DNA from 4 places in the Pseudomonas sp. LS44 genome. Region 3 is predicted to be linked to each of the others. Evidence: predicted binding sites of a transcription regulator. Region 3 holds the regulator's gene; each other region holds the start of a gene.
What was found. The regulator sigma-54, encoded in region 3, starts transcription at its own class of promoters, with help from an activator protein. The targets are predictions, from matches to a motif close to ANTGGCATNNANNTTGCTNT.
Positions count from the first base shown of each region.

Region 1: nirB (nitrite reductase large subunit NirB) is a predicted target of sigma-54. The motif match lies at 3,254-3,273, and genes of this name have one in related genera.
Region 2: flhA (flagellar biosynthesis protein FlhA) is a predicted target of sigma-54. The motif match lies at 2,004-2,023, and genes of this name have one in related genera.
Region 4: NVV93_RS08845 (CmpA/NrtA family ABC transporter substrate-binding protein) is a predicted target of sigma-54. The motif match lies at 2,514-2,533, and genes of this name have one in related genera.

Region 1 covers NZ_CP102830.1:2,225,934-2,233,060, reverse strand. The annotation lists gene NVV93_RS09875 (TonB-dependent receptor) at 1-1,433, opposite strand, end outside; gene NVV93_RS09870 (FecR domain-containing protein) at 1,501-2,463, opposite strand; gene NVV93_RS09865 (sigma-70 family RNA polymerase sigma factor) at 2,463-2,972, opposite strand; gene nirB (nitrite reductase large subunit NirB) at 3,509-6,067, shown strand; gene nirD (nitrite reductase small subunit NirD) at 6,067-6,453, shown strand; gene NVV93_RS09850 (formate/nitrite transporter family protein) at 6,524-7,127, shown strand, end outside.
Region 2 covers NZ_CP102830.1:2,730,276-2,737,402, reverse strand. The annotation lists gene fliR (flagellar biosynthetic protein FliR) at 1-650, shown strand, start outside; gene flhB (flagellar biosynthesis protein FlhB) at 667-1,803, shown strand; gene flhA (flagellar biosynthesis protein FlhA) at 2,111-4,207, shown strand; gene flhF (flagellar biosynthesis protein FlhF) at 4,218-5,537, shown strand; gene fleN (flagellar synthesis regulator FleN) at 5,597-6,427, shown strand; gene fliA (RNA polymerase sigma factor FliA) at 6,424-7,127, shown strand, end outside.
Region 3 covers NZ_CP102830.1:892,466-899,592, reverse strand. The annotation lists gene NVV93_RS03985 (KpsF/GutQ family sugar-phosphate isomerase) at 1-252, shown strand, start outside; gene kdsC (3-deoxy-manno-octulosonate-8-phosphatase KdsC) at 252-776, shown strand; gene lptC (LPS export ABC transporter periplasmic protein LptC) at 785-1,348, shown strand; gene lptA (lipopolysaccharide transport periplasmic protein LptA) at 1,335-1,895, shown strand; gene lptB (LPS export ABC transporter ATP-binding protein) at 1,895-2,620, shown strand; gene NVV93_RS03960 (RNA polymerase factor sigma-54) at 2,759-4,267, shown strand; gene hpf (ribosome hibernation-promoting factor, HPF/YfiA family) at 4,349-4,657, shown strand; gene ptsN (PTS IIA-like nitrogen regulatory protein PtsN) at 4,672-5,136, shown strand; gene rapZ (RNase adapter RapZ) at 5,150-6,004, shown strand; gene NVV93_RS03940 (HPr family phosphocarrier protein) at 6,019-6,291, shown strand; gene pmbA (metalloprotease PmbA) at 6,430-7,127, opposite strand, start outside.
Region 4 covers NZ_CP102830.1:1,973,832-1,980,958, reverse strand. The annotation lists gene acnB (bifunctional aconitate hydratase 2/2-methylisocitrate dehydratase) at 1-2,111, shown strand, start outside; gene NVV93_RS08850 (YgdI/YgdR family lipoprotein) at 2,250-2,459, shown strand; gene NVV93_RS08845 (CmpA/NrtA family ABC transporter substrate-binding protein) at 2,647-3,870, shown strand; gene NVV93_RS08840 (ANTAR domain-containing response regulator) at 3,864-4,448, shown strand; gene alaC (alanine transaminase) at 4,584-5,822, shown strand; gene NVV93_RS08830 (sorbosone dehydrogenase family protein) at 5,988-7,127, shown strand, end outside.

The sequences.
Region 1 (7,127 bases), 1.3 Mb from region 3:
TCGCCGGCGTTATCGAAATCCATGTCGAAGCGGTTCAGGCTCAGGTTTACCGTGTGGTTGACCGAGCCGGTGCTGAACCACTGGCGGGCGCCAATGGTGGCGGTCTTCACGTCTTCATCGCGGCGGAAGGTGCGCGGCACCAAGGTGAAATTGCCATTGTTTTGAGTGTTCTGGACCCCGTGGCGCAGAAAGTCGTAGTTGCCTTTGCGCGCGCCATAGGCGGCGTAGACCATCAGCGAGTCGCTGACATCGAATTCGCCGCGCAAGGCGCCAAAGGAGTCTTTGGTTTGCGAATAGGTCCAAGGCTGAGCGAAGTTGCGGTCGATGTCTTCGGCTTTGGGCACCTTGGCCCCGGGAGCCAGTTCGACACGCTCCTGCGGCGCGTCGGCACGGCGATTTTGATGGCCGATGTCTAGCGACAGACGCACCCGCTCTTCCCGCAGGTCCAGGCCGAGCACACCGGTTTCGCGCTTGAGCGCCTGATGGTCCCACTCGGTATCACCGGACTGACGCACGCCGTTGAAGCGCACGCCGAAACGCTGGTTCTCACCCAAGCGTCGGCCGATGTCCACCGCGCCGCCGAACTGCCCCTCCGAAACGTAACTGCCGGTGAACTCAGTGACCGGCGCATCTGTGGCGCGCTTGGGCACGATGTTGATGCCGCTGCCGATGCTGCCGCGCGGGGCGATACCGGACAGTACCGCGCTCGGCCCCTTGAGGATATCGACGCGTTCGGCGATCTCCATGTCGATGGCATAGGTCGGCAGGATGCCGTACAGGCCGCCATAGGAGACGTCACTGTTGAACAGGCTGAAGCCGCGCACGGTGAACTGCTCGAAACGCCCGCTGGCCGGGTTGGAGGTGCGCACCGATGGGTAGGCAGCCACAGCATCGCCGAGGGTGCGGGCTTGCTGGTTCTTCAGCGCTTCCTTGGTGTAGGACGTGACGCTGAACGGGCTGTCCATGAAATCCTGGTCCCCGAGCATGCCCTGGTAACCGGCTCGCGCCACCTGGCCACCGGCGTAAGGTTGGTCGCCCACCACGCCGCGTGCACCGCGAATCGAGGTGCTGGGCAGTTGCAGGCTGCCTTCGTCCAGGGCCGGGGTCAGGGTGTAAGCCTGTTCGCCCACCGGCTGCAGTTGCAGGCCGGTGCCCTGCAGCAGCCGGGCAAAGCCCTCCTCCACGCCGTATTCGCCGGACAGGCCATTACTGGCGCGCCCGCTGACCAGCGCAGGGTCTACTGACAGGTTGACCCCAGCCAGGCCGGCGAAACGGGTCAGCGCCGCGCTCAGACTGCCAGCCGGCACCTGATAACTGCGCCGGGCGGCGTCTTCCGCCCAACTGGTCGAGATAAACAATGGACTGGCGCTCAGACTCATCACGAGACCCAAGCGGAATAACGGGCGAAAACGGCAAGGCGGCACTGCGGGCATGGGAAGGAATTCTCGATTTTATTCACTTACCCGGAATGACCAGCGACCTGAAAAAAAGGGACAGGCTTCAGGTAATGTTTTTTCGAGGGGCATTTCTTTGCGGGATCAGGGTGACCCAGTAACGGGTACGCGAATGCACCTCCAGCGGCAGGCTAGCGGCCAGCAGTGAGAGCACACGATCGGTGTTGTCGAGGCGGAAACTGCCGGTGACCCGCAAGCTTTCCAGCTCCGGTTCCCAGCGCAACAGCCCGGGGCGATAACGGCTCAGCTCGCGCAGGAAATCCCCCAGCGGTTGGTTCTGTGCCATCAGCACCCCATCGCGCCAGCCAGGCAGCAAGGTGTCGAAGGTGTCGGCAGATCCGGCGCCGCTAGCTTGCAGGCTGATCTGCTGCCCTTCACGCAAGACCAGAATCGGGCCGTGCAAGGGCTGCAATTGCACCGAACCGCTGACCACCGACACCTGGCAATCCCGCTCGTTGAGGCGCACACAAACTTCGCTGCGACTGACGATGATGCGGCCATAAGGCGCCTGGATGGTCAGCGGCGCGCTGCCAGGGACCTTGAGCGCCATTTCTCCGCGGACCAGGGTCAGTTGGCGGACGCCCAGATCGATGTTGACCGCACTGGAGGTGTTCAGCTGCAACGAACTGCCGTCGGCCAAGGGGATTTGTGTGTGCTCGCCGATACCGGTATGCAGGTCGGCGCGCCATACATCCAGCGGCAACTGCCGGCCCAGCAGCCAGATTGCCGGTACCAGTGCCGCGACCCCGAGGGCGCGTTTGAGCACCGCTCGGCGTGCCGGATCCGGGCGATCCAGAGTAGCCATCGCCAGAGCCGTCGGCAGGCCGGAAAACCGCTGGCGCAGCAGCTGCGCCTTCTGCCAGGCACTCTCATGGCTGCTACTGCTGTTGCGCCAGTTCTGCAGGCGAGCGTGATCGTCTTCATTGGCCGCGCCAGATTCCAGCAGCGCCAACCACTGGGCCGCCGCGCGTGCCACCTCACGGGCCTCGTTGGAAGGCACTGAGTGCATCACAGCTCCACCAGTAGGCAATGCTCGTAGGCCTGGGCCATGTAACGTTTGACGGTGCGTTCGGACACTTCAAGGCGTTCGGCGATCTCGCGGTAACCCAGCCCTTCCAGTTGGCTCCAGAGAAACGCCCGGCGCACCAGAGCCGGTAGACCGTCAAGCAACTCATCCAGGGCCTGCAGGGTTTCCAGCAGCACCCAACGTTGCTCCGGCGATGGCACGCTCTCTTCGGGTAGCTGCGCCAAGGCGTCCAGGTAGGCCTGCTCCAGATTGCGCCGGGTGTAGAAGTTGCTCAGCAGGCGTTTACCCACCGTCAGCAGATAGGCCCGTGGCTCGCGCATCTCGGCGACCTGCTGGGAGCTGGAAAGCACCCGCAGGAAGGTGTCCTGACTCAGGTCCGCCGCATCCCAGGCATTGCCCATGCGTCGGCGCAGCCAGTTCTCCAGCCAGCTTCGATGGTCGCGGTACAGGGCGTGTAGGCTGTGCTCCGGTGGCGCCGCTACTTCAATCATCTCATGGGGCCTTGCGCGAAGACGGCTCAAATGCGAGTGATTCTAATTAGGACTACCCCGCTACACCAAGTCCTTTTGGGTATTCCGGATCTCTCCCCCCTTCAATTCGTCCTACAGAGGCGACGTAGGTCGGGGATGTGCGCGGCAATCGCCCCAAAAAAGGGACTGAGCCAAACGCTGCGCACATTTGTGGCTCAGCGCCTGCCGCAACAAACGCTTAATTCTCCGCAAATAACCCCACACATCCCACTATTCAGCGCGATTCGCCGGTTGTCCGGGAGACTGGCACGCAACCTGCTTATACCCCAGCACAACCTGCCGGACACCCGGCAGCGCACTCCCCGTGGTCACTGTCGACCACTTGCCGTTCAGGCGCGGGGATGAGTGACCCCGAGCAACGGCGCTCAGGTCAGCACTCCACAATAACTATGAATACCAGGCAAAGGCGCCTGGAGCTAATCGACAGCTCCAGGCGCCTTTTTTTGCATCTTTTTTAACCGCGTTGCCCCGGCAGCGGCTTGTACTGAGGAACGGCTATGAACTCCTTCGTCACTCCGATCAAGAGCGAAACCCTGATCGTCATCGGCAACGGTATGGTCGGCCACCACTGTGTCGAGCAACTGATCGAACGCGGTGCGCTGGCCCACTATCAGGTGCACGTATACGGCGAAGAACGCCAACGCGCCTATGACCGTGTGCACCTCTCCGAGTACTTCGGCGGTAAGGATGCCGAAGACCTGGCCCTTGGCGACGCCGACCTGTATGCCCGCAACGGCGTGCATCTGCACCTCGGCGAGCAAGTCCTGGAGATCGACCGCGAGCGCCAGGAAGTGGTCACCAACCACGGCCGCCGCGCTTACGACCGTCTGGTGCTGGCCACCGGCTCTTACCCCTTCGTACCGCCGATTCCCGGCGCCGAAGGCAATTCGCGCCTGGTCTACCGCACCCTCGACGATCTCGACGCCATTCGCGCCGCTGCGGCCAATGCCCGTCGCGGCGTCGTGGTCGGCGGCGGCCTGCTCGGCCTGGAAGCCGCCAACGCGCTGAAATCGCTCGGCCTGGAAGCCCACGTGGTGGAGTTCGCCCCGCGGCTGATGCCGGTCCAGTTGGACCCTGACGGCGGCGCCGCCCTGCGTGCGCGCATCGAAGCCCTTGGCGTCGGCGTACACCTGTCGCGCGCCACCCAGGACATCGTCATCGGCGAGGAATACGCCTACCGGATGAACTTCAACGACGGCGAATTCCTGGAAACCGACCTGATCGTGTTCTCCGCCGGGATTCGCCCGCAAGATGCCCTCGGCCGTAGCTCGGGCCTGGAAATCGCTCCGCGCGGCGGCGTGGTGATCGACAACGACTGCCGCACCAGCGACCCGGCGATCTTCGCCATCGGCGAGTGCGCCTCCTGGAACGGCAGCATCTTCGGCCTGGTCGCCCCCGGTTACACCATGGCGCGCAACCTCGCCGCGCAGCTGGTTGGCCAGGCGCACGAGCCGTTCACCGGCGCGGACATGTCAACCAAGCTCAAGCTGCTCGGCGTCGACGTCGGCTCGATCGGCGACGCCCATGCGGCCACGCCGGGCGCCAAGAGCTACCGGTTCATCGACGAAGCCAACGCCAGCTATCGGCGCCTGGTGGTGTCCGCCGATGGCCAGCACGTGATCGGCGCGGTGCTAGTCGGCGACAACAGCTACTACGACACCCTGCTGCAGTACGCACAGAACGGCATCAAACTGCCGCAGGAACCGTCCAGCCTGATCCTGCCGCTCTCCGACGGCGCGCCGACCCTCGGTGCCGACGCACTGCCGGACACCGCGACCATCTGCTCCTGCCACAACGTCAGCAAGGGCGCGGTGTGCTGCCAGGTCGACGCTGGCATCACCGACCTCGGCGAACTGAAGGCGGTGACCAAGGCCGGTACCGGCTGCGGCGGTTGCAGCGCGCTGCTCAAACAGGTCTTCGAACATGAGCTGAGCGCCCGTGGCGTGGCCGTCGACAAGAGCCTGTGCGAACACTTCGCCCACACCCGCCAGGAGCTGTACGCCATCGTGCGGGTAGAAGGGGTGATCAGCTTCGAGGAACTGCTGGCCAAGCACGGCCGCGGCCACACCGGTTGCGACATCTGCAAGCCGGCGGTGGGCTCGATCCTCGCGTCGTGCTGGAACCAGTCGATCACCGACCCCGCGCTGGTGCCGCTGCAAGATACCAACGACACCTTCATGGCCAACATGCAGAAGAACGGCACCTACTCCGTCGTGCCGCGTATTCCCGGTGGCGAAATCACCCCGGACGGGCTGATCGCCATCGGCGCGGTGGCGAAGAAGTACGACCTCTACACCAAGATCACCGGCGGCCAGCGCATCGACCTGTTCGGCGCGCAACTGCATGAGTTGCCGGATATCTGGGGCGAGCTAATCGCCGCCGGCTTCGAGACCGGCCACGCCTACGGCAAGTCGCTGCGTACCGTGAAGTCCTGCGTGGGCAGCACCTGGTGCCGCTACGGCGTGCAGGACAGCGTGGGCATGGCGCTGATCCTCGAGGACCGCTACAAGGGCCTGCGCTCGCCGCACAAGATCAAGTTCGCCGTCTCCGGCTGCACCCGCGAATGCGCCGAGGCGCAGAGCAAGGACGTCGGTGTGATCGCCACCGAGAAGGGCTGGAACCTCTATGTCAGCGGCAACGGCGGCATGCGTCCACGGCACGCCGAGCTGTTCGCCACCGATCTGGATGACGCCACCCTGATCCGCTACATCGACCGGTTCCTGATGTTCTACGTGCGCACCGCCGACCGCCTGCAACGCACCTCGGTCTGGCGCGAGTCGCTGGAAGGCGGCCTGGACTACCTCAAGGAAGTGATCATCGACGACAGCCTGGGCCTGGCGGGCGAGCTGGAAGCGCAGATGCAGCTGGTGGTCGACCGCTACGAATGCGAATGGGCCAACGCCATCCAGGACCCGGAGAAGCTCAAACGCTTCCGCACCTTCGTCAACGACCAGCGCGGCGACCCGGACATCCATTTCGTCAAGGAACGCGGCCAGCGCCGGCCGGTGCACTCCTCCGAACTCCACCTGATCCCTGTCACCGAGGAGGTGCTCTGATGAGCCAGTCCAACGTCGTGCTTGCCGCTTCCCCCTCCGCACTTTCCTGGCAGGCGCTGTGCCGCAGCCAGGATCTGGTGGCCAACTCCGGCGTGGTCGCCTGGCTGGACGGGGCGCAGATCGCCCTCTTCCACCTGCCGCACACGGTCGACGGCGAGAAGCTGTTCGCCATTGAGAACCGCGACCCGAAATCCGGCGCCAACGTGATTGGCCGCGGCATCGTCGGCCAGCTCAAGGGCGATCTGGTGATCGCCTCGCCACTCTACAAGCAGCACTTCCGCCTGGCGGACGGCAGCTGCCTGGAATACCCCGAGCAACGCCTGCGCGTCTGGCCGGTGCGCCTGAACGGCGATGCCGTGGAAATCGGCGTCGCCGCACAAGACTGATCCACAACGACGACCGGCGCGCCCAAGCGCCGGCTCACTGGCTACCGAGCCTCACACAGAGAGCACCCCGATGTCCTACCTGGTTCCTGCAGAATTCGTGACCAAGATGGTCGACTCCGGCGAGTCGAAGATCTTCATGTCGACCCGCGACACCCTGATCCGTGCCTTCATGGCCGGTGCGATCCTGGCCCTGGCCGCCGTGTTCGCCATCACCATTTCCGTGCAGACGGGCTCGCCGCTGGTGGGCGCCATCCTCTTCCCGGTCGGCTTCGTGATGCTTTACCTGATGGGCTTCGACCTGCTCACCGGGGTGTTCGTCCTCACCCCGCTGGCCCTGCTCGACAAGCGCCCGGGCGTCACCGTCGGCGGCGTGCTGCGCAACTGGGGCCTGGTGTTCACCGGCAACTTCGCCGGTGCGCTGACCGTGGCGGTGATGATGGCGTTCGTCTTCACCTACGGGTTTTCCACTGGTCCCGGCGTGATCGGCGAGAAGATCTCCCACATCGGTGAAGCCCGTACCCTGGGCTACGCCGAATACGGCCTGGCCGGCTGGCTGACCATCTTCCTGCGCGGCATGCTGTGCAACTGGATGGTGTCCCTGGGTGTGGTCGGCGCGATGATCTCTACCACTGTCAGCGGCAAGACCATCGCCATGTGGATGCCGATCATGCTGT
Region 2 (7,127 bases), 1.8 Mb from region 3:
GCTTGTACCTGGCGCTGGCCATTTGCGTGGTGATCATGCCGACCTTGCCGCCGATGCCGAGCGTCGATTCGATCAGTCTGCAGGTGTTCGTGTTGATCGCCCAGGAAGTGCTGATCGGCGCTATGCTCGGCTTCACCCTGCAGCTGTTTTTCCATGCGTTCGTGATTGCCGGGCAGATTCTCGCCACGCAGATGGGGTTGGGTTTCGCCTCGATGGTCGACCCCACCAATGGCGTATCGGTAGCGGTGATCGGGCAGTTTTTCACCATGCTGGTGACCCTGCTGTTTCTGGCCATGAACGGCCATTTGGTGGTGCTCGAGATCATGGCCGAGAGCTTCACCACCCTGCCGGTCGGCGGCGGTTTTCTGACTGCGCAGTATTGGGAGATCGCCAACAAACTCGGCTGGGTACTCGGCGCCGGGCTGTTGCTGGTATTGCCGGCGATCACTGCGCTATTGATCGTCAACCTGGCCTTCGGCGTGATGACCCGAGCCGCGCCGCAGCTGAACATCTTCTCCATCGGCTTTCCACTGACTCTGGTGGTCGGCCTGGTGATCGTCTGGATCGGCTTGGCCGACATCCTTGCCCAATACCAATCGCTGGCCAGCGAAGCGCTGCAATTGCTGCGCGACATGGCCCAGGCGCGCTGATGAGGAGTCCGCGCTGATGGCCGAGAGCGAAAGCGGCGCCGACAAGAGCGAGGAACCCACAGAGAAGCGGCGACGCGAGTCACGTGAAAAGGGTCAGATCGCGCGGTCCCGCGAGCTCAACACGCTGGCCATTCTGTTGGCGGGCACTGGTGGCTTGCTGGCCACTGGCGGCAGCTTGGCCGACATGATGATGCAGGTCATGCGTGCCAATTTCAGCCTGTCGCGTGAGGTGTTGCTCAACGAGCAGTCCATGGGCCTGTGGCTGATGGCGTCGGGAAAAATGGCGATCGAAGCGCTGGTGCCATTGTTCGTTACTTTGCTGATTGCCTCTATCCTCGGTCCGATTGCTCTGGGTGGCTGGCTGTTCTCCATGGAGGCGTTGCAGCCCAAGTTCAGTCGCATGGATCCGCTGGCCGGGCTCAAGCGGATGTTCTCGGCCAAGGCGTTGATCGAGTTGGTCAAGGCCTTGGCGAAGTTCCTGGTGGTGCTGCTGGTGGCGTTGGCGGTGCTGTCCAGCGATCGCGATGCGTTGCTGGCGATTGCCCAGGAGCCGCTGGATATGGCGATTTTGCACAGCGTGCAGGTGGTCGGTTGGAGCGCCCTGTGGATGTCCTGCGGGATCATCCTGATTGCCGCGGTGGATGTGCCGTTTCAGCTCTGGGACAACAAGCAGAAGCTGATGATGACCAAGCAGGAAGTGCGCGACGAGTACAAGGACAGCGAAGGCAAGCCCGAGGTCAAACAGCGGATCCGGCAGATGCAGCGCGAGATGTCCGAGCGGCGGATGATGGCTGCGGTCCCGCAGGCCGACGTGGTGATCACCAACCCGACGCACTTCGCCGTGGCGCTCAAATACGACCCGAGCAAAGGCGCGGCGCCGGTGTTGCTGGCCAAGGGTGGCGATTTCATGGCGTTGAAAATCCGCGAGATCGCCCAAGAGCACAAGGTCATGATCCTCGAATCGCCGGCCCTGGCGCGGGCGGTGTATCACTCCACTGAGCTGGACCGGGAGATCCCCGCAGGCCTCTATCTGGCCGTCGCCCAAGTCCTGGCCTATGTCTACCAGCTGCGCCAGTTCCAGACCGGCAAAGGCAAACGCCCGACGCCGCTGAACGACCTGCCAATACCGCCGGATCTGCGCCGCGACGAGTGATCGCCTCGTCGCGGGAGGACCCGCGATTGTAGGTTGGGCTGAGGAGCCCGCGACGATGCCCAACAGGCGGTGCCGAGCCGCAACACCGTGACCACGCCGGACTCCGACGTTGGGCATCGCGGAGCTCAGCCCAACCTACGACCACCCGCACGACGCAACTCCGCGCTACGCCCAACCCTATTTCACCCGCCCCCTGACGAGTTGGAATGCTTCTTGCCATACCTTCTGAAAAGCGCCTGTCGGCGTCAAAAGAATGGTTAGTCGGGGTTAGGACGTGGCAGTAGATCGTTCACAGTTGATCGGCAACATGCGCACCAATCTGGCGGGCTTGCGCCAGGGCAGTCTTGGCGTGCCGCTGCTGCTGCTGGCGATGCTCGGCATGATGATGCTGCCGGTGCCGCCGTTCCTCCTCGACGTACTGTTCACCTTCAACATCGCCCTGTCGATTGTCGTCCTGCTGGTCAGCGTCTACGCGCTGCGGCCGCTGGATTTCGCGGTGTTCCCGACCATCCTGCTGGTCGCTACCTTGCTGCGCCTGGCGCTTAACGTCGCCTCCACCCGCGTAGTGCTGCTGCATGGGCAGAACGGCCACGACGCCGCCGGTAAAGTGATCCAGGCGTTCGGCGATGTGGTGATCGGCGGCAACTACGTGGTCGGTATCGTGGTGTTCGCGATCTTGATGATCATCAACTTCGTGGTGGTCACCAAGGGTGCCGGGCGGATTTCCGAGGTCAGCGCGCGTTTCACCCTGGACGCCATGCCCGGTAAACAAATGGCCATCGACGCCGACCTTAACGCCGGTTTGATCGATCAGCCAGAAGCCAAGAAGCGTCGTACCGAAGTGGCTCAGGAAGCCGACTTCTACGGTTCGATGGACGGTGCCAGTAAATTCGTGCGCGGTGACGCGGTGGCCGGTCTGCTGATTCTGTTCATCAACCTAATCGGCGGAATGGCTATCGGCATCTTCCAGCACCAGATGAGCTTTGGCGATGCGGGCAAGGTTTACGCCTTGTTGACCATCGGTGACGGTCTGGTGGCGCAGATCCCCTCGCTGCTGCTGTCCACCGCGGCGGCGATCATGGTCACCCGGGTGTCCAGCTCCGAAGACATGGGCCAGCAGGTCAACCGGCAAATGTTCGCCTCGCCCAAGGCGCTGGCGGTGTCGGCGGCGATCCTCATCGCCATGGGCCTGGTGCCGGGCATGCCGCACCTGTCGTTTATCAGCCTCGGCGCCATTGCCGGCGGCGCGGCTTACTGGATCGCCAATCGGCAGAATCAGGCCAAACACGTGGCCGAACAGGAAGTGCAGCGCCAGCAAGAATTACTGCCGGCGCACAAGGCCCAGGAAATCAAGGAGCTGGGTTGGGACGACGTCACTCCAGTGGATATGGTCGGCCTCGAAGTGGGTTACCGGCTGATTCCGCTGGTCGACCGCAACCAGGGCGGCCAGCTGCTGGCGCGGATCAAAGGGGTCCGCAAGAAGCTCTCGCAAGAGATGGGGTTCCTGATGCCCTCGGTGCATATCCGCGACAACCTCGACCTGCAGCCGAACGCCTACCGTTTGACGCTGATGGGCGTCAGCGTGGCCGAAGCCGAGGTCTATCCCGATCGCGAGTTGGCGATCAATCCCGGTCAGGTGTTTGGCACGCTCAACGGCGTGGCCGCCAAAGATCCGGCGTTCGGCCTCGAAGCGGTGTGGATCGACGTCGCCCAGCGCGACCAGGCGCAATCGCTCGGTTACACGGTGGTGGACGCCAGCACGGTGGTCGCCACTCATCTCAACCAGGTTCTGCATAAGCACGCCCATGAGCTGCTCGGCCACGAGGAAGTCCAGCAACTGTTGCAGGTGCTGGCGAAAAACTCGCCGAAGCTGGCTGAAGAGCTGGTGCCGGGAATGATTTCGCTGTCGACGCTGCTGAAAGTCCTGCAGGCGCTGCTGCAAGAACAAGTGCCGGTGCGCGACATCCGTTCGATCGCCGAGGCCATCTCCAACGTCGCCGGCAAGAGTCAAGATCCCGCCGCGATGATCGCTGCAGTGCGTGTCGCGCTGGCCCGCGCAATCGTGCAAAGCCTTGTGGGACTAGAGCCGGAGCTGCCTGTGATCACCCTGGAACCAAGGTTGGAACAGATATTGCTCAATAGCTTGCAGAAGGCCGGTCAAGGTGCCGAGGATGGAATCCTCCTCGAACCTGGCATGGCTGAGAAGTTGCAGCGTTCCTTGGTGGACGCCGCCCAGCGTCAGGAAATGCTCGGCAAGCCGGCGATATTGCTGGTAGCCGGTCCGGTCCGGGCGATGCTGTCGCGGTTTGCCCGGATGGCCGTGCCGAACATGCACGTGCTGGCCTACCAGGAAATCCCTGACAACAAGCAGGTAACTATTGTCGCCACCGTCGGACAGAACTGAGGTCCAGGCCATGCAAGTCAAACGCTTTTTCGCTGCCGATATGCGCCAAGCCATGAAACTGGTTCGCGATGAGCTGGGCGCCGATGCGTCGATCATCGGCACCCGTCGGGTTGCTGGCGGTGTCGAATTGACTGCCGCCCTGGATTATCAAATGCCGGCGGCGCCGGTGCAGCCCAACCCGGCGCTGGAAGCCGAGCTGCGCAAGACTCAGGCGAAGATCGCCTCGGCGCAGGCAGAGCTGGTGTTGCGCGAGAAGGGTGAAGCGCTGAAGAAAGACGGTCAGCTGTTTGCCAACGAATCCTTGGTCGCTCCCGAGCTCTCGGCCACGCCGGTGCATCTGGAGCGCCCGCTGCCGGTAGCGCCTGTCGCTGCGCCGGTCGCCACCGATCAACGTGCCCTGGACGCCATGCGCTCCGAGATGAGCAGTCTGCGGGAATTGATCGAGGTGCAACTGGGTTCCATGGCCTGGGGGCAGATGCAGAACCGTCGTCCGCAGCAGGCCAGCCTCTGGCGGCGTCTGCAACGTATGGGCCTGCCCGCCGAGCTGTCGCGCAACCTGCTGGAGCGCGTCGCCAATATCAACGAGCCGCGCCAGGCTTGGCGCATGTTGCTCGCCCATCTGGCCCAGGCGATTCGCACGCCGAAGCTGGAGCCGCTGGAAGAGAGTGGGGTGATTGCCCTGGTCGGTCCGGCCGGCATGGGCAAAACCACCACCCTGGCCAAGCTCGCGGCACGCTACGTGCTCAAGTACGGCGCGCAAAATGTCGCCTTGGTCAGCATGGATAGCTTCCGGATTGGCGCGCAGGAACAGCTGAAGACCCTCGGGCGCATCCTCAACGTCTCGGTAACCCAGGTCGACCCGGATCACTCGCTGACTCAGGCCCTGACGCCGCTGGCGCGCAAGCGCATGGTGTTGATCGATACCGCCGGCCTGCCGGCCAACGATCCGGCCCTGCGTCTGCAGCTGGAAAGCCTGGCGGCGCGTGGCATCAAATCGCGGAATTATCTGGTGATGGCGGCGACCAGCCAGAGTCAGGTGCTCAAGGCGGCGTACCATAGCTACAAACGCTGCGGGCTGGTGGGCTGCATCATCACCAAGGTGGATGAAGCGGCGAATCTGGGTGAGGTTCTAGGGCTGGCTATCGGTCAGCAGTTACCGGTAGCTTATCTGGCCGATGGCCCGCGCATTCCCGATGACTTACAGGTACCGCGCAGCCATCAACTGGTGAGTCGTGCGGTCAGCCTGCAAACGCCGGATGAGCCGAGCGAAGACGTCATGGCCGAGATGTTTGCCGGCCTCTATCAAGGCGCTGAACGGCGCGTTGGCTAGATATTTCGATGGCCGCAAGGGAAGCAGTCAAATGAAGCATTACAAGGTGTGGAAATAACATGGCAATGCACCCCGTACAGGTGATCGCAGTGACCGGTGGCAAGGGCGGCGTTGGCAAGACCAACGTCTCGGTGAACCTGTCCCTGGCCCTGGCCGACCTCGGTCGCCGGGTAATGCTGATGGACGCCGACCTTGGCTTGGCCAACGTTGATGTGCTGCTGGGCCTGACCGCCAAGCGCACCCTGGCCGATGTGATCGATGGCACGTGCGATCTGCGCGACGTGATCATTCAGGGGCCCGGCGGCATCCGCGTGGTACCCGCGGCTTCCGGCACGCAGAGCATGGTGCAGTTGACGCCCATGCAGCACGCCGGGCTGATCCAGGCATTCAGTGAGATCAGCGACAACCTCGACGTCCTGATCGTCGATACCGCTGCCGGCATCAGCGATGCGGTAGTCAGCTTCGTGCGCGCCGCCCAGGAGGTGCTGGTGGTGGTTTGCGACGAGCCGACCTCAATCACCGATGCCTATGCGCTGATCAAACTGCTCAACCGCGACCACGGCATGAGCCGCTTCCGGGTGCTGGCCAACATGGCCCACAGCCCGCAGGAAGGTCGCAATCTGTTCGCCAAACTGACCAAGGTCACCGATCGCTTCCTCGACGTCGCGTTGCAGTATGTCGGCGCCGTGCCCTATGACGAATCGGTGCGCAAAGCCGTACAGAAACAACGCGCGGTTTATGAAGCCTTCCCGCGCTCGAAGTGCTCCCTGGCGTTCAAGTCGATCGCCCAGAAAGTCGATAGCTGGCCGCTTCCGGCCAATCCGCGCGGCCATCTGGAATTCTTCGTCGAACGTCTGGTCAAGCATCCGTCCACCGAATCGGCCATATGACCGCAACCACTGGACTGCGTATGTACTACAAGGCACAGGCTCGTGATGCCCAGCACCAGCTGATCGAACAATATGCGCCGTTGGTCAAGCGCATCGCCTACCACTTGCTGGCCCGTTTGCCAGCCAATGTGCAGGTCGAGGATTTGATCCAGGCAGGGATGATCGGCCTGCTCGAGGCCTCGAAGAAATACGATGCCAGCAAAGGCGCGAGCTTCGAGACATTCGTCGGCATCCGCATCCGCGGCTCGATGCTCGACGAGGTGCGCAAAGGCGACTGGGCACCGCGCTCAGTGCACCGCAACAGCCGCATGGTCAGCGACGCAATCCGGAAAATTGAAGCGCGAACCGGACGCGACGCTAAAGATCAGGAGGTTGCGGCCGAACTCCAATTGAGTCTCGAAGATTACTACGGCATTCTTGGCGACACTTTGGGCAGCCGCCTATTCAGTTTCGACGACCTGCTCCAGGACGGCGAACATGGCGAGCTGGCTGAAGACGCCGAAAGTACCCACTCACAACCTGCACGAGAACTGGAAGACGAACGCTTCCAGGGGGCCCTGGCGGACGCCATTGCCAAGTTGCCGGAGCGCGAGAAGCTGGTGTTGTCGCTGTATTACGACGAAGAACTCAATCTCAAGGAAATCGGCGAAGTGCTGGGGGTCAGCGAGTCGCGGGTCAGCCAGTTGCATAGCCAGTGCGC
Region 3 (7,127 bases):
GGCCGTCTCGCCGGGATCTTTACCGACGGCGATTTGCGCCGTGCCCTGGATCGCGGCATCGACATCCGCAACGCCAGCATCGATGCAGTCATGACCCAGCACGGCAAAACCGCACGAGCGGAAATGCTCGCCGCCGAAGCGCTAAAAATCATGGAAGACCACAAAATCAATGCACTGGTGGTGGTCAACGATCAGGATCGCCCCGTTGGCGCCCTGAATATGCACGACCTGTTGCGCGCAGGAGTAATGTAATGAGCGATGAACTGCTGCAGCGTGCACGCAATATCAAGCTAGCGATTTTCGACGTCGACGGAGTACTTACCGACGGACGCCTGTACTTCCTCACCGATGGCAGCGAATTCAAGACGTTCAATACGCTGGATGGCCACGGCATCAAAATGCTGATCAATTCTGGTGTGCGCACGGCGATTATCAGCGGGCGCAAGACCCCCGTGGTCGAGCGCCGCGCGCAGAATCTGGGAATCCAGCATCTTTACCAGGGCCGCGAGGATAAACTGGTCGTGCTCGATGAATTGCTCGGCGAGCTCAATCTCGGCTATGAGCAGGTCGCCTACCTGGGCGACGACCTGCCCGATCTACCGGTCATCCGCCGCGTCGGCCTGGGCATGGCAGTGGCGAGCGCTGACAACTTCGTCCGCCAGCACGCGCATGGCGTTACCCAGGCGCGCGGCGGTGAAGGTGCAGCTCGTGAGTTTTGTGAATTGATCATGCGCGCCCAGGGCAGCCTCGACGCCGCCCAAGCCGCCTACCTATAGGGCTCTGCATGCTGCGCAAAGTACTTCTCACCTTGTTTTTCTGCCTGGCGGCCGCCCTGCTTGCCGCCCTGGGTTACTGGAATATCGCCCCCGAGAATGAAAAGACGGCCAGCACCGATACCGATACCGCCATCGATTTCTATGCGCTGAACGCTCGCACCGTACAGTTTCAGGCAGACGGCAAGCTGCATTACCAACTGCTTGGCGAAAAAATCGAGCACATCCGGGCTACCGACGTCACCATGGTCAGCCGCCCAGACCTCGAGCTCTATCGGGGCACGCCCCTGCCGTGGCATGTACGCAGCGAGCGCGCCGAGGTGTCGCCGAATGGCGAAGAAGTTGAATTGATCGATAGCGTGCGCATTGAACGCACCGATGCAAAAGGTCGACCGACCGTCATTACCAGCAGCCGCATGACCGTGTTCCCCGACAAGGAATATGCGCAAACCCAGCAAGCCGTTAGAATCGAGGCCGCCAATGGGGTGACCACGGCTAATGGAATGAAAGCGTACTTGAAAGACAGCCGGGTGCACCTGCTGTCCAACGTAAGAGGCCAGCATGAGGTTCGTTAACCCTTTTTCCCTTCGCACACTGCCCCTGCTGCTTAGTCTGGGCGTCGCCATTGCCAGCCCCAGTGCATGGGCACTGCCGAACGACCGCGAACAACCGATCCGCGTGCAGGCCGACAGCGCCGAGCTGGACGACAAGCAGGGCGTGGCCGTATACCGCGGGACCGTGATCATTACCCAAGGCAGCATGAAGATTACTGGCGACACAGTAACCATCACGCAGACCGCCCAGGGCGACATCGACGTGTTCACCTCGGTCGGTCGACCGGCCTATTACGAGCAGAAGCCGGCAGTCGATAAGGAGATCGTCAAAGCCTACGGCCTGACCATCCAGTATTTCGCCAGCAAAGATCGCATCGTCCTGATCGACCAAGCCAAGGTCATTCAGGAAGGCAACACCTTCGAAGGCGAAAAAATCGTCTATGACACCCAGCGTCAGATCGTCAACGCAGGCCGCGCCACAGGCACCAACGTGACCACGCCGCGCCCACGCATCGACATGGTCATCCAGCCGAAGACCAAACCCGCCGCAGAGCAGGCACCTCAGTAATGGCCACCCTGAAAGCCCAACACCTGGCGAAAAGCTACAAAGGCCGCCAGGTCGTTCGCGATGTCAGCCTGTCCATCGAAAGTGGGCAGATCGTTGGCTTGCTCGGCCCCAACGGCGCTGGCAAAACCACCTGTTTCTACATGATTGTCGGCCTGGTGGGCGCTGATCAGGGCCGCGTGCGCATCGACCAACAAGACGTCACGCACCTGCCGATGCACGGTCGCGCTCGCGCCGGTATTGGCTATCTGCCGCAGGAAGCATCAATTTTTCGCAAGCTGTCGGTTGCCGACAACATCATGGCGATCCTCGAAACTCGCCAGGAACTCGACCGCGCCGGACGCCGCAAAGAGCTGGAAAGCCTGCTGCAGGAATTCCATATCAGCCATATCCGCGACAACCTCGGCATGAGCCTGTCTGGTGGCGAGCGCCGCCGGGTGGAAATCGCCCGAGCGCTGGCCACCGCACCGAAATTCATCCTGCTCGATGAACCGTTCGCCGGGGTCGACCCCATTTCGGTAGGCGACATCAAGCAAATCATTCATCACCTTAAAGCCAAAGGCATTGGCGTTTTGATCACCGATCACAACGTGCGCGAGACTTTGGACATCTGCGAAACCGCCTACATTGTCAATGACGGCCAATTGATCGCCGAGGGCGATGCCGAGACGATCCTGGCCAACCAGTTGGTCAAGGAAGTCTACCTGGGGCATGAATTCCGCCTGTAACGCGGCAAATTACCGGGAAGCAAACAACGGACTAGAAAAACACCCAAAGCTTGGGCATATAATTTGCTTCCTAACGGCGCCTCGCGCCCTGTAGTGGATGGCGCCCTGCGCCGGCGAACAAGGTACTAAGCCCCTGCCATGAAACCATCGCTAGTCCTTAAGATGGGCCAGCAGCTGACGATGACACCGCAGCTGCAACAGGCCATCCGCCTCCTCCAGCTATCCACCCTGGATCTCCAGCAAGAGATTCAGGAAGCTCTGGAATCCAACCCGATGCTGGAGCGCCAGGAAGAAGGCGAGGATTTCGACAACACCGATCCGCTGGCCAATGGCGCTGACACTCAGAATTCCACGCCGGAACAGGCCGAATCGTTTAGCGAAACCAGCTATCAGGAAACCAACTCGTCGCCCGAGAATCTCGAAGAAGGCGAGTGGAACGAACGCATACCCAGCGAGTTGCCCGTCGATACCGCCTGGGAAGATGTCTACCAGACGAGCGCCAGCAGCCTGCCCAGCAACGATGATGACGAGTGGGATTTCACCACCCGCACCTCATCCGGCGAGAGCCTGCAGACCCACCTGCTCTGGCAGCTCAACCTGGCGCCGATGTCCGATAAAGATCGCCTGATCGCCGTTACCCTGATCGATTGCATCAACAATCAGGGTTATCTGGACGAAACCCTGCAGGAAGTGCTGGAAGCCTTCGATCCGGAACTGGATATCGAACTCGATGAAATCGAAGCGGTGCTGCACCGCATCCAGCAGTTCGAACCCGCCGGCATCGGTGCACGCGACCTCAGCGAATGCCTGCTGCTGCAATTGCGCCAGCTGCCAGCAAAGACCCCCTGGCTGAGCGAGGCTCAACGCCTGGCGAGCGACTATCTCGATCTGCTCGGGGGGCGCGATTACAGCCAACTGATGCGTCGCATGCGCTTGAAAGAAGACGAGCTGCGCCAAATCATCGAACTGATTCAAAGCCTTAATCCGCGCCCGGGCTCGCAGATCGAATCGAGTGAGCCGGAATATGTGGTGCCGGATGTCATCGTGCGCAAACACAACGATCGCTGGCTGGTGGAGCTCAACCAGGAAGCCATGCCGCGCTTGCGGGTCAACCCGCAATACGCCGGCTTCGTGAAACGCGCCGACGCTAGTGCCGACAACACCTTCATGCGCAATCAGTTGCAGGAAGCGCGCTGGTTTATCAAGAGCCTGCAAAGCCGCAACGAAACGCTGATGAAGGTCGCCACGCAGATCGTCGAACATCAACGCGGCTTCCTCGACTATGGCGACGAAGCGATGAAACCGCTGGTTCTGCACGACATCGCCGAAGCCGTTGGCATGCATGAATCGACCATTTCACGGGTCACCACACAGAAATTCATGCATACCCCACGCGGTATTTACGAGCTGAAATATTTCTTCTCCAGCCACGTCAGTACCTCCGAAGGCGGCGAATGCTCGTCTACCGCGATCCGCGCAATCATCAAAAAACTGGTCGCCGCGGAAAATGCGAAAAAGCCGTTGAGCGACAGCAAGATCGCTGGTTTACTGGAAGCACAGGGCATTCAAGTGGCCCGTCGCACCGTCGCCAAATACCGTGAATCCCTCGGAATAGCCCCCTCCAGCGAACGCAAGCGACTGATGTGACGGAACATTGATCCAAGCCAAAGTGTTCCGGTTACAGGCCCGTTAGCCTGTTCTTACACACGGCAATAAGGAGAACGCGGTATGCAAGTCAACATCAGTGGACATCAACTGGATGTGACCGACGCCATGCGCGACTATGTCGCCGAGAAACTCGGACGATTGGAGCGCCACTTCGACAAGATCACCAATGTGCAGGTCATCATGGAGGTCGAGAAGCTCAAACAGAAAATCGAAGCGACTCTGCACATCGCCGGCGGCGAAATCGTCGCCAACGCCGAACACGAAGACATGTACGCCGCGATCGATCTGCTTACCGATAAGCTCGATCGCCAACTCATCAAATATAAGGAGAAGCAGCTAGGTCGCCTGCAAGGCGCTACGGCTCGCTAATAACCTTCCTTCCCATGATTCGACTTGAAAACATCCTGACCCCCGGCCGTTCCCTGGTGAACGTGCCGGGTGGCAGTAAAAAACGCGTACTGGAACAAATCGCCAACCTGGTCGCTCGCGAACTGCCCGACCTCGATGGCCAGGACATCTTTGAAAGTCTGGTGGCCCGTGAAAAACTCGGCTCCACCGGCTTCGGTAACGGCATCGCCATTCCCCATTGCCGGTTGCCAGGCTGTACTGCTCCGATCAGCGCGGTATTGCGCCTGGAAGCATCAGTCGATTTCGACGCCATCGATGGCGCCCCAGTCGACTTGCTATTTGTACTGCTGGTACCGGAAGCGGCTACCGACGAACACCTCGAATTGCTGCGGCAGATCGCCAGCATGCTCGATCGCAACGAAGTACGTGAGCGTCTGCGTCATGCGCAAAGTAGCGACAACCTATACCAAGTGGTTGTAGACGTTCAGAACGGTTCCTAAGGAAGCCCTCCTCATGCGCTTGATCATCGTCAGCGGCCGCTCCGGCTCAGGCAAGAGCACCGCCCTCGATGTCCTTGAGGACAACGGTTTCTATTGCATCGACAATCTTCCCGCCGGGTTGCTTCCCGAGCTTGCCGAGCGCTCGTTGTTGCATACCGAATTGATCGAGCCGCTGGTCGCGGTATCCATAGATGCGCGCAACTTGCCCAGCCAACTCGAGCGCTTCCCGGAGCTGCTGAACGAAGTCCGCGCCCGGTTTATCAATTGCGACGTGCTGTATTTGGATGCCGACGAGGAGGTACTGCTCAAGCGCTTCTCGGAAACCCGTCGCCGTCACCCGCTAACCAACGAGCGCCGCCCACTCGCAGAGGCGATCGCCGATGAGTCCACATTGCTCGGGCCGATTGCCGACCTCGCCGATCTGCGCATCGATACCAGCCACCTCAACCTTTATCAGTTGCGCGACAGCCTAAAGCTGCGCCTGCTGAACAAACCTGAGCCCGGCACCGCCTTTCTGGTCGAGTCTTTCGGCTTCAAGCGCGGCATGCCGGTCGATGCCGATCTGGTGTTCGATGTGCGCTGCCTGCCCAATCCCTATTGGAAGCCAGAGCTGCGTGAGCACTCCGGACTTGAGCAGGAAGTCATCGACTACCTCAGCGCGCAGCCCGATGTGGAAGAGATGTATCAGGATATCTACGCCTACCTGACCAAATGGCTGCCGCGTTTTGCCGCCAGCAACCGTGCCTATGTGACAATCGCCATCGGCTGCACCGGTGGTCACCACCGCTCGGTCTATCTGGCCGAACGCCTCGGTCAGTCACTCCAACATCTGAAGAACGTTCAGGTTCGCCACCGCGACCTTAGCTAAGGATTTTTGCCGCGATGCCCGTCTGTGAGATCACCATCATCAACAAGCTCGGCCTGCATGCCCGCGCTGCCGCCAAGTTTGTCGGCGTGGCAGGACGTTTTCCTTGCACGGTGCGCATCGGCCGCAACGCCGAAAGCTGCATCGATGGAAAAAGCATTATGGCGGTGATGATGTTGGCAGCCGGCAAAGGCACTGACGTGCACCTGCACACCGAAGGTGATCAGGAACATGAGGCGCTAGAGGCGCTGATTGAACTGATCAACAATCGCTTCGACGAAGGCGAATAACTCACGACAAGCTGTGCCTCACACACTACCCGTCAGACTCCCGTTTGCTGCCTTGTCGCTTCCTCCGTAGATCCGCGCAAGCGAAGCGAGCTGCCGGACCCTGAGCCCGGCAAGCCAACTCTCCTGTAAACAATCAGGTCAGCTGCCCGCCACGGTCATTTTTTCGATCAATACCGAGCCGCTGCGGGTGTTGCCGCGATACTCCAGGTCGTTACCGACTGCGACGATTTGCCGATACATGTCGCGCAAATTGCCGGCGATGGTGACTTCCTGCACCGGGAACTGAATCTCACCGTTCTCTACCCAGTAACCGCCAGCGCCGCGTGAATAATCGCCGGTGACTAGGTTAAGCCCCTGCCCCATCAGCTCCGTCACCAGCAGGCCGCGGCCCATGCGCTTGAGCAGCGCGGCCTGGTTTTCGTCGCCGTGACTGATGAACAGGTTGTGCACCCCACCCGCGTTGGCGGTACTGGGCAGGCCGAGCTTGCGCCCGGAATAGGTGCCGAGAATGTAGGAGCGCAGCACCCCCTGCTCGACGAAGGATTTGGCACAAGTGGCTAGGCCATCGCCGTCGAAACTGGCGCTGCCCAGCGCACGCGGAATGTGCGGACGCTCATCGATGCTCAGCCATTCCGGGAAGAGCTGCTGATCCAGGCAACCTTCGAGAAAGGAGGAATGCCGATACAGATTGCCACCGGAGATCGCCGCGAGAAAATGCCCGAATAAGCCGCCAGCCAGCTCGGCACTGAACAATACCGGCACCTCGCAGGTCGGCACTGGACGAGCGCCGAGGCGCTGCACCGTGCGTTCGGCAGCGTGGCGGCCGATGGTCCGCG
Region 4 (7,127 bases), 1.1 Mb from region 3:
ACAAAATTACCCTGACCGTATTCAAGGTTCCTGGCGAAACCAACACCGACGACCTGTCGCCGGCGCCGGATGCCTGGTCGCGCCCGGACATTCCGCTGCACGCCCTGGCCATGCTGAAAATGACCCGCGACGGCATCGAGCCGCAAGAACACGGCGTTACCGGTCCGCTGAAGCAGATCGAAGCTGTTAAGGCCAAAGGCTTCCCGGTTGCCTACGTTGGCGACGTGGTCGGTACCGGTTCTTCCCGTAAATCCGCTACCAACTCGGTGCTGTGGTTCTTCGGCGACGACATCCCCAACGTGCCGAACAAGCGCGCTGGCGGTTTCTGCTTCGGTAACAAAATCGCTCCCATCTTCTACAACACCATGGAAGATGCCGGCGCCCTGCCGATCGAGTTCGACGTTGCCAACCTGAACATGGGCGACGTGATCGACGTCTACCCGTACGCCGGTAAAGTCACCAAGTACAACACCGAAGAAGTTCTGGCCACCTTCGAACTGAAGACCCCAGTACTGCTCGACGAAGTACGTGCTGGCGGCCGTATTCCGCTGATCGTCGGCCGTGGCCTGACCGAGAAGGCGCGCGCCGAACTGGGCCTGCCCTCCTCTGATCTGTTCGCCAAGCCAGAGCAACCAGCAGAAAGCAGCAAGGGCTTCACCCTGGCGCAGAAGATGGTCGGCAAGGCGTGCGGCGTAGCCGGCGTGCGTCCGGGCACATACTGCGAGCCGAAGATGACCACCGTCGGCTCCCAGGACACCACGGGCCCGATGACCCGCGACGAGCTGAAAGACCTGGCTTGCCTGGGCTTCTCTGCCGACCTGGTGATGCAGTCCTTCTGCCACACCGCGGCCTATCCGAAGCCGATCGACGTCACCACCCACCACACCCTGCCAGATTTCATGCGCAACCGTGGTGGCGTGTCCTTGCGTCCGGGTGACGGCATCATCCACAGCTGGCTGAACCGTATGCTGCTGCCGGATACCGTTGGTACCGGTGGTGACTCGCACACCCGCTTCCCGATCGGTATCTCCTTCCCGGCCGGTTCCGGCCTGGTCGCCTTCGCTGCCGCGACTGGCGTGATGCCGCTGGACATGCCGGAATCGGTTCTGGTGCGCTTCAAGGGCAAACTGCAACCAGGCATCACCCTGCGTGACCTGGTCCATGCCATCCCTTACTACGCCATCCAGAAGGGCCTGCTGACCGTCGAGAAGAAAGGCAAGAAGAACGCCTTCTCCGGCCGCATCCTCGAGATCGAAGGTCTGGACGAGCTGACCGTCGAACAAGCTTTCGAACTGTCTGACGCCTCGGCCGAGCGCTCTGCTGCAGGTTGCACCATCAAGCTGCCGGAAAAAGCGGTTGCCGAGTACCTGCAGTCCAACATCACCCTGCTGCGCTGGATGATCAGCGAAGGATACGGCGATGCGCGCACCATGGAGCGTCGCGCCCAAGCGATGGAAGCCTGGCTGGCCAACCCGCAGCTGATGGAAGCCGACAAGGACGCCGAGTACGCCGAGATCATCGAGATCGATCTGAGCGAAGTGAAAGAGCCCGTGCTCTGCGCGCCGAACGATCCGGACGATGCCCGTCTGCTGTCCAGCGTCCAAGGTCAGAAGATCGACGAAGTGTTCATCGGTTCCTGCATGACCAACATCGGCCACTTCCGCGCTGCCGGTAAGTTGCTCGAGAAAGTCAAAGGTGGCATCCCGACTCGTCTGTGGCTGTCGCCGCCGACCAAGATGGACGCTCACCAGCTGACCGAAGAAGGCTACTACGGCATCTACGGTAAAGCCGGCGCGCGCATGGAAATGCCGGGCTGCTCGCTGTGCATGGGTAACCAGGCGCGCGTAGCTGCCAACTCCACCGTGGTGTCGACTTCGACCCGTAACTTCCCGAACCGTCTGGGCGATGGTGCCGACGTATTCCTCGCCTCGGCGGAGCTGGCGGCTGTTGCTGCCATCACCGGTAAGCTGCCGACCGTCGAGGAATACATGGTCTACGCGAAAGACATCGACAGCATGGCTGCCGACGTTTACCGCTACCTGAGCTTCGACCAGATCGCCGAGTTCCGTGAGGCCGCTGCGAACGCCAATATCCCGGTCGTTCAAGCCTAAGCGTTACCTGGCATCAAAAGAGCCCCGCCTAGTGCGGGGCTCTTTCTTTTTCCGGGCTTGCTAGCCCTGTGGCGAGCACTTACCTTGCACACGCGGGCCGCCAATTTGCTGCCCCTTGGACGATCTAGGAGTAGGTTCATGAAACATTGGATTTTCGCCATTTTCTGCGCAGCCGCACTTGCTGGCTGCTCCAGCGAATACATCATCACCACCACCGATGGGCAGATGCTCACCAGCGACGACAAGCCGGAGCTGGATAAAGACACCGGCATGCTGGAGTTCGAGGACGGTGAAGGCCGCAAGCAGCAGATCCCGCAAAGCAACGTGAAACAGATGATCGAACGCTGAGCAATCTCGCGATTCCAGAGCCCCGCTTCGGCGGGGCTTTTTTCTGCCCGCACGCATGGCACATGCCTTGCTAACCCATTACTGCAGCTGTCTCCAATGGCGGAACAGCACCAAACTAAGGCGTCGCTCCGGCCGCTGGCTTCTTGGCAGGAATGACGCTTTTTCGTTACAGGATGGAACTGGGCACATGAGCGACCACCGCACTACTCGCGACGACACCCTGGCCTGGGTCGCCGGCACTGACGCACCGGAAAAGAGCACTCTGGACCTGGGCTTCATGCCGCTCACCGACTGCGCCTCCCTAATCGTCGCGGCCACGCAAGGCTTCGCCCAACCCTATGGCCTGAACCTCAACCTGCATCGTCAGGCCTCCTGGGCCACCTTGCGCGATCGCCTGCTGAGCGGCGCCTTGGACGCCGCGCAGATGCTCTATGGCCAGGTCTACGGTGCACACCTGGGGATTGGCGGCAGCGCCACGCCGATGGCCATTCTCATGGGACTGAGCCAGAACGGTCAGGCCATCAATCTGTCGCAAGCGTTGAAGGCTGCCGGCGTGACCAACCGTAAAGCGCTCGCCAAACACGTGCACCAGAACGGCGCAAAACTCACATTCGCCCAGACCTTCCCCACCGGCACCCACGCCATGTGGCTGTATTACTGGCTGGCCAGCCAGGGCATCCACCCGCTCGACGACGTCGCCACCGTGGTGGTGCCGCCACCGCAGATGGTCGCCCATCTACAGGCCGGCCGGATTGACGGCTTCTGTGCCGGCGGCCCGTGGGGCGCGCTGGCCATCGAAGAAGGCCAGGGCTTTACCCTGGCGACCAGCCAGATGATCTGGGCCGACCACCCAGAGAAGGTCCTCGGTGTCACCCGCGAGTTCGTCGAGCAATTCCCCAACACCGCCCGCGCGTTGACCATGGCGGTCCTTGAGGCCAGCCGGTTCATCGACGCCAGCGAAGCCAACAAGCGCAGCACCGCCCAACTGCTCAGCGGCAGCGACTACGTCGGCGCGCCGTTGAGCAGCATCGAGCCGCGCTTCCTCGGCCACTACGCGGACGGCCTGGGCAACAGCTGGGACGATCGCCACCCACTGCGTTTCCATGGCGACGGCGTGGTGAACATGCCCTATCTGTCCGACGGCATGTGGTTCATGACCCAGTTCCGCCGCTGGGGCCTGCTGCGCAGCGATCCCGATTACCTTGGCGTGGCCCAGGACGTGCAGCAGATTGCGCTGTACCGCGACGCCGCCTGCGCACTGGGTATCCAGGTGCCGGATGAGCCAATGCGCAGCGCCACCCTGATCGACGGAAAAACCTGGGACGGCAGCGACCCTAGCGGCTACGCCCGCAGCTTCACCCTGCACGCCCTGCACGATCAACCGCGCTCTCGGGTCAACGCACCATGCTGAAAATCCTCCTGATCAACGACACCGTGAACAAGGTCGGCCGACTCAAGGCGGCACTGGTCGAGGCCGGCTTCGAAGTCATCGACGAATCCGGCCTGACCATCGATCTGCCGGCGCGCGTCGACGCCGTGCGCCCCGACGTGGTGCTGATCGACAGCGATTCGCCAGGGCGCGACGTCATGGAGCAGGTGGTGCTGGTCAGTCGCGACCAGCCGCGGCCGATCGTCATGTTCACCGACGAACAGGACCCCGGCGTGATGCGCCAGGCGATCCGCGCCGGGGTAAGCGCCTACATCGTCGAAGGCATCCAGGCACAGCGCCTGAAGCCGATTCTCGACGTCGCCATGGCCCGCTTCGAGAGCGACCAGGCCTTACGCGCGGAGCTGCAGGCCCGCGATGCACAACTGGCCGAGCGCAAGCGTGTGGAACACGCCAAGGGGCTGCTGATGAAGATGCGCCAGTGCAGCGAGGAAGAGGCCTACACGCTGATGCGCCGTCAGGCCATGAGCAAACAGCAGAAGCTGCTGCAGGTCGCCGACCAGATCATCTCCATGCACGAATTGCTCGGCGGCGGCGCGTAGCTCGGGCCGGGCGCGGCGATAAGCTGCCAGCGCCCTCTCGACAGAAGCCCCCGCGCCCGCTTATCTTCGCCACTGGCCATCGCAGTGGCCAACGTCGCTCGGACGGTTCCGGGCGCTTACGTATCCGAGGAAAGCATGGCTGACCAGCCTTCGCGCCGCTTTGCGCGCATCGATCGTCTCCCCCCCTACGTTTTCAACATCACCGCCGAGCTGAAGATGGCCGCCCGCCGCCGTGGCGAGGACATCATCGACCTCAGCATGGGCAACCCTGACGGTGCCACCCCACCGCACATCGTCGAGAAGCTCTGCACCGTCGCCCAGCGCGAAGACACCCACGGTTACTCCACCTCGCGCGGCATCCCGCGCCTGCGTCGCGCCATCTCGCGCTGGTACGCCGAGCGCTACGAGGTGGAGATCGACCCGGAAAGCGAAGCCATCGTCACCATCGGCTCCAAGGAAGGCCTGGCGCACCTGATGCTGGCCACCCTCGACCATGGCGACACCGTGCTGGTGCCCAACCCCAGCTATCCGATCCACATCTATGGCGCGGTGATCGCCGGCGCCCAGGTGCGCTCGGTGCCGTTGGTGCCCGGCGTGGATTTCTTCGCCGAGCTGGAGCGGGCGATTCGCGAAAGTATTCCCAAGCCGAAGATGATGATCCTCGGCTTCCCCTCCAACCCGACCGCGCAGTGCGTCGAGCTGGACTTCTTCGAACGCGTGGTGGCCCTGGCCAAACAGTACGACGTGCTGGTGATCCACGACCTGGCCTACGCCGACATCGTCTACGACGGCTGGAAAGCGCCGTCGATCATGCAGGTGCCGGGCGCCAAGGACATCGCCGTGGAGTTCTTCACCCTGTCGAAGAGCTACAACATGGCCGGCTGGCGGGTCGGCTTCATGGTCGGCAACAAGGAACTGGTCAGCGCCCTGGCGCGGATCAAGAGCTACCACGACTACGGCACCTTCACCCCGCTGCAAGTCGCCGCCATCGCCGCGCTGGAAGGCGACCAGCAGTGCGTGCGCGACATCGCCGAGCAGTACCGCCAGCGCCGTAACGTGATGGTCAAGGGCCTGCACGAGATTGGCTGGATGGTCGAGAACCCCAAGGCGTCGATGTACGTCTGGGCGAAGATTCCCGAGTCCTATGCCCATCTGGGGTCGCTGGAGTTCGCCAAGAAGCTGCTGGCCGAGGCCAAGGTCTGCGTTTCGCCGGGGATCGGTTTCGGCGACTACGGCGATGACCATGTGCGCTTCGCCCTGATCGAGAACCAGGACCGCATCCGACAGGCGATCCGCGGTATCAAGGGCATGTTCCGCGCCGACGGCCTGCTACCCCCGGCGCCCCCGGGGAAAGGCAAAGCACCTGCCAGCTGAGCCTCAGACTCGGTCAGAAAAGCCCGCCTTGTGCGGGCTTTTCCGTTTTCTTGCATGCGCATTTTCGGATTTGTGGACTGTGCTTTGCGCCGACGAATGGCACACTCGTCATCCGTACTGAACCGCCGTCCTCCTAGCAGTCCCAGCCACAAAAGGAACTTCGTGATGATCAGCCGCCTGCTCCCGCTCACCCTCCTCGCCGCCAGCCTCGCCGCCCATGGCGAAAGCGCCACCCTGTCGGTGATGGACGGTACCGGTCCGAATCCGAAGCTGCCGGAGCCGAACAAGACCCTGCTGCCCACAGTCAACGTCGCCAAGGCGGTGGGCTGGGCCGAAGGCGCCGCCCCGGTGGCGGCGTCCGGCACCCAGGTCAATGCGTTGGCCAAGGGCCTCGATCACCCGCGCTGGCTCTACGTGCTACCCAACGGTGACGTGCTGGTGGCAGAGAGCAACGCCCCGGCGCGGGAAACCAGCGGGGTGAAGGACTGGGTCGCCGGCAAGATCATGGCCAAGGCCGGCGCCGGTGTGCCCAGCGCCAACCGCATCACCCTGCTGCGCGACGCCGACCACGACGGCGTGGCGGAAACCCGCAGCACCTTCCTCAAGGACCTCAACTCGCCCTTCGGCATGACCCTGGTTGGCAACGAGCTGTACGTCGCCAATGCCGATGCACTGGTGCGCTTCCCGTACAAAGACGGCGACACCGAGATCAGCGCCGCCGCCAGCAAGGTGATCGACCTGCCGGCCGGGCTCAACCACCACTGGACCAAGAACGTTATCGCCAGCAAGGACGGCAGCAAGCTGTACGTCACCGTCGGTTCCAACAGCAACGTCGGCGAGAACGGCATGGACATTGAGGAAGGTCGCGCGGCGATCTGGGAGTTCGACCGCGCCAGCGGCCAGCAGCGCATCTTCGCCAGCGGCCTGCGCAACCCCAACGGTCTGGACTGGGAACCGAGCACCGGCGCGCTGTGGACCGCAGTCAACGAGCGCGACGAGATCGGCAGCGACCTGGTACCCGACTACATCACCTCGGTGCGCGACGGCGGCTTCTACGGCTGGCCGTACAGCTACTTCGGTCAGCACGTCGACGAGCGCGTGCAGCCACAGAAACCCGAACTGGTGGCCAAGGCCATCGTCCCGGACTACGCCCTCGGTCCGCATACCGCCTCGCTGGGCATCGCCTTCGCCGAAGGCACCCGCCTGCCGGCGCAGTTCCAGCAGGGCCTTTTCGTCGGCCAGCACGGCTCGTGGAACCGCGACCCGCACAGCGGCTACAAGGTGATCTTCGTGCCATTCGTCAAC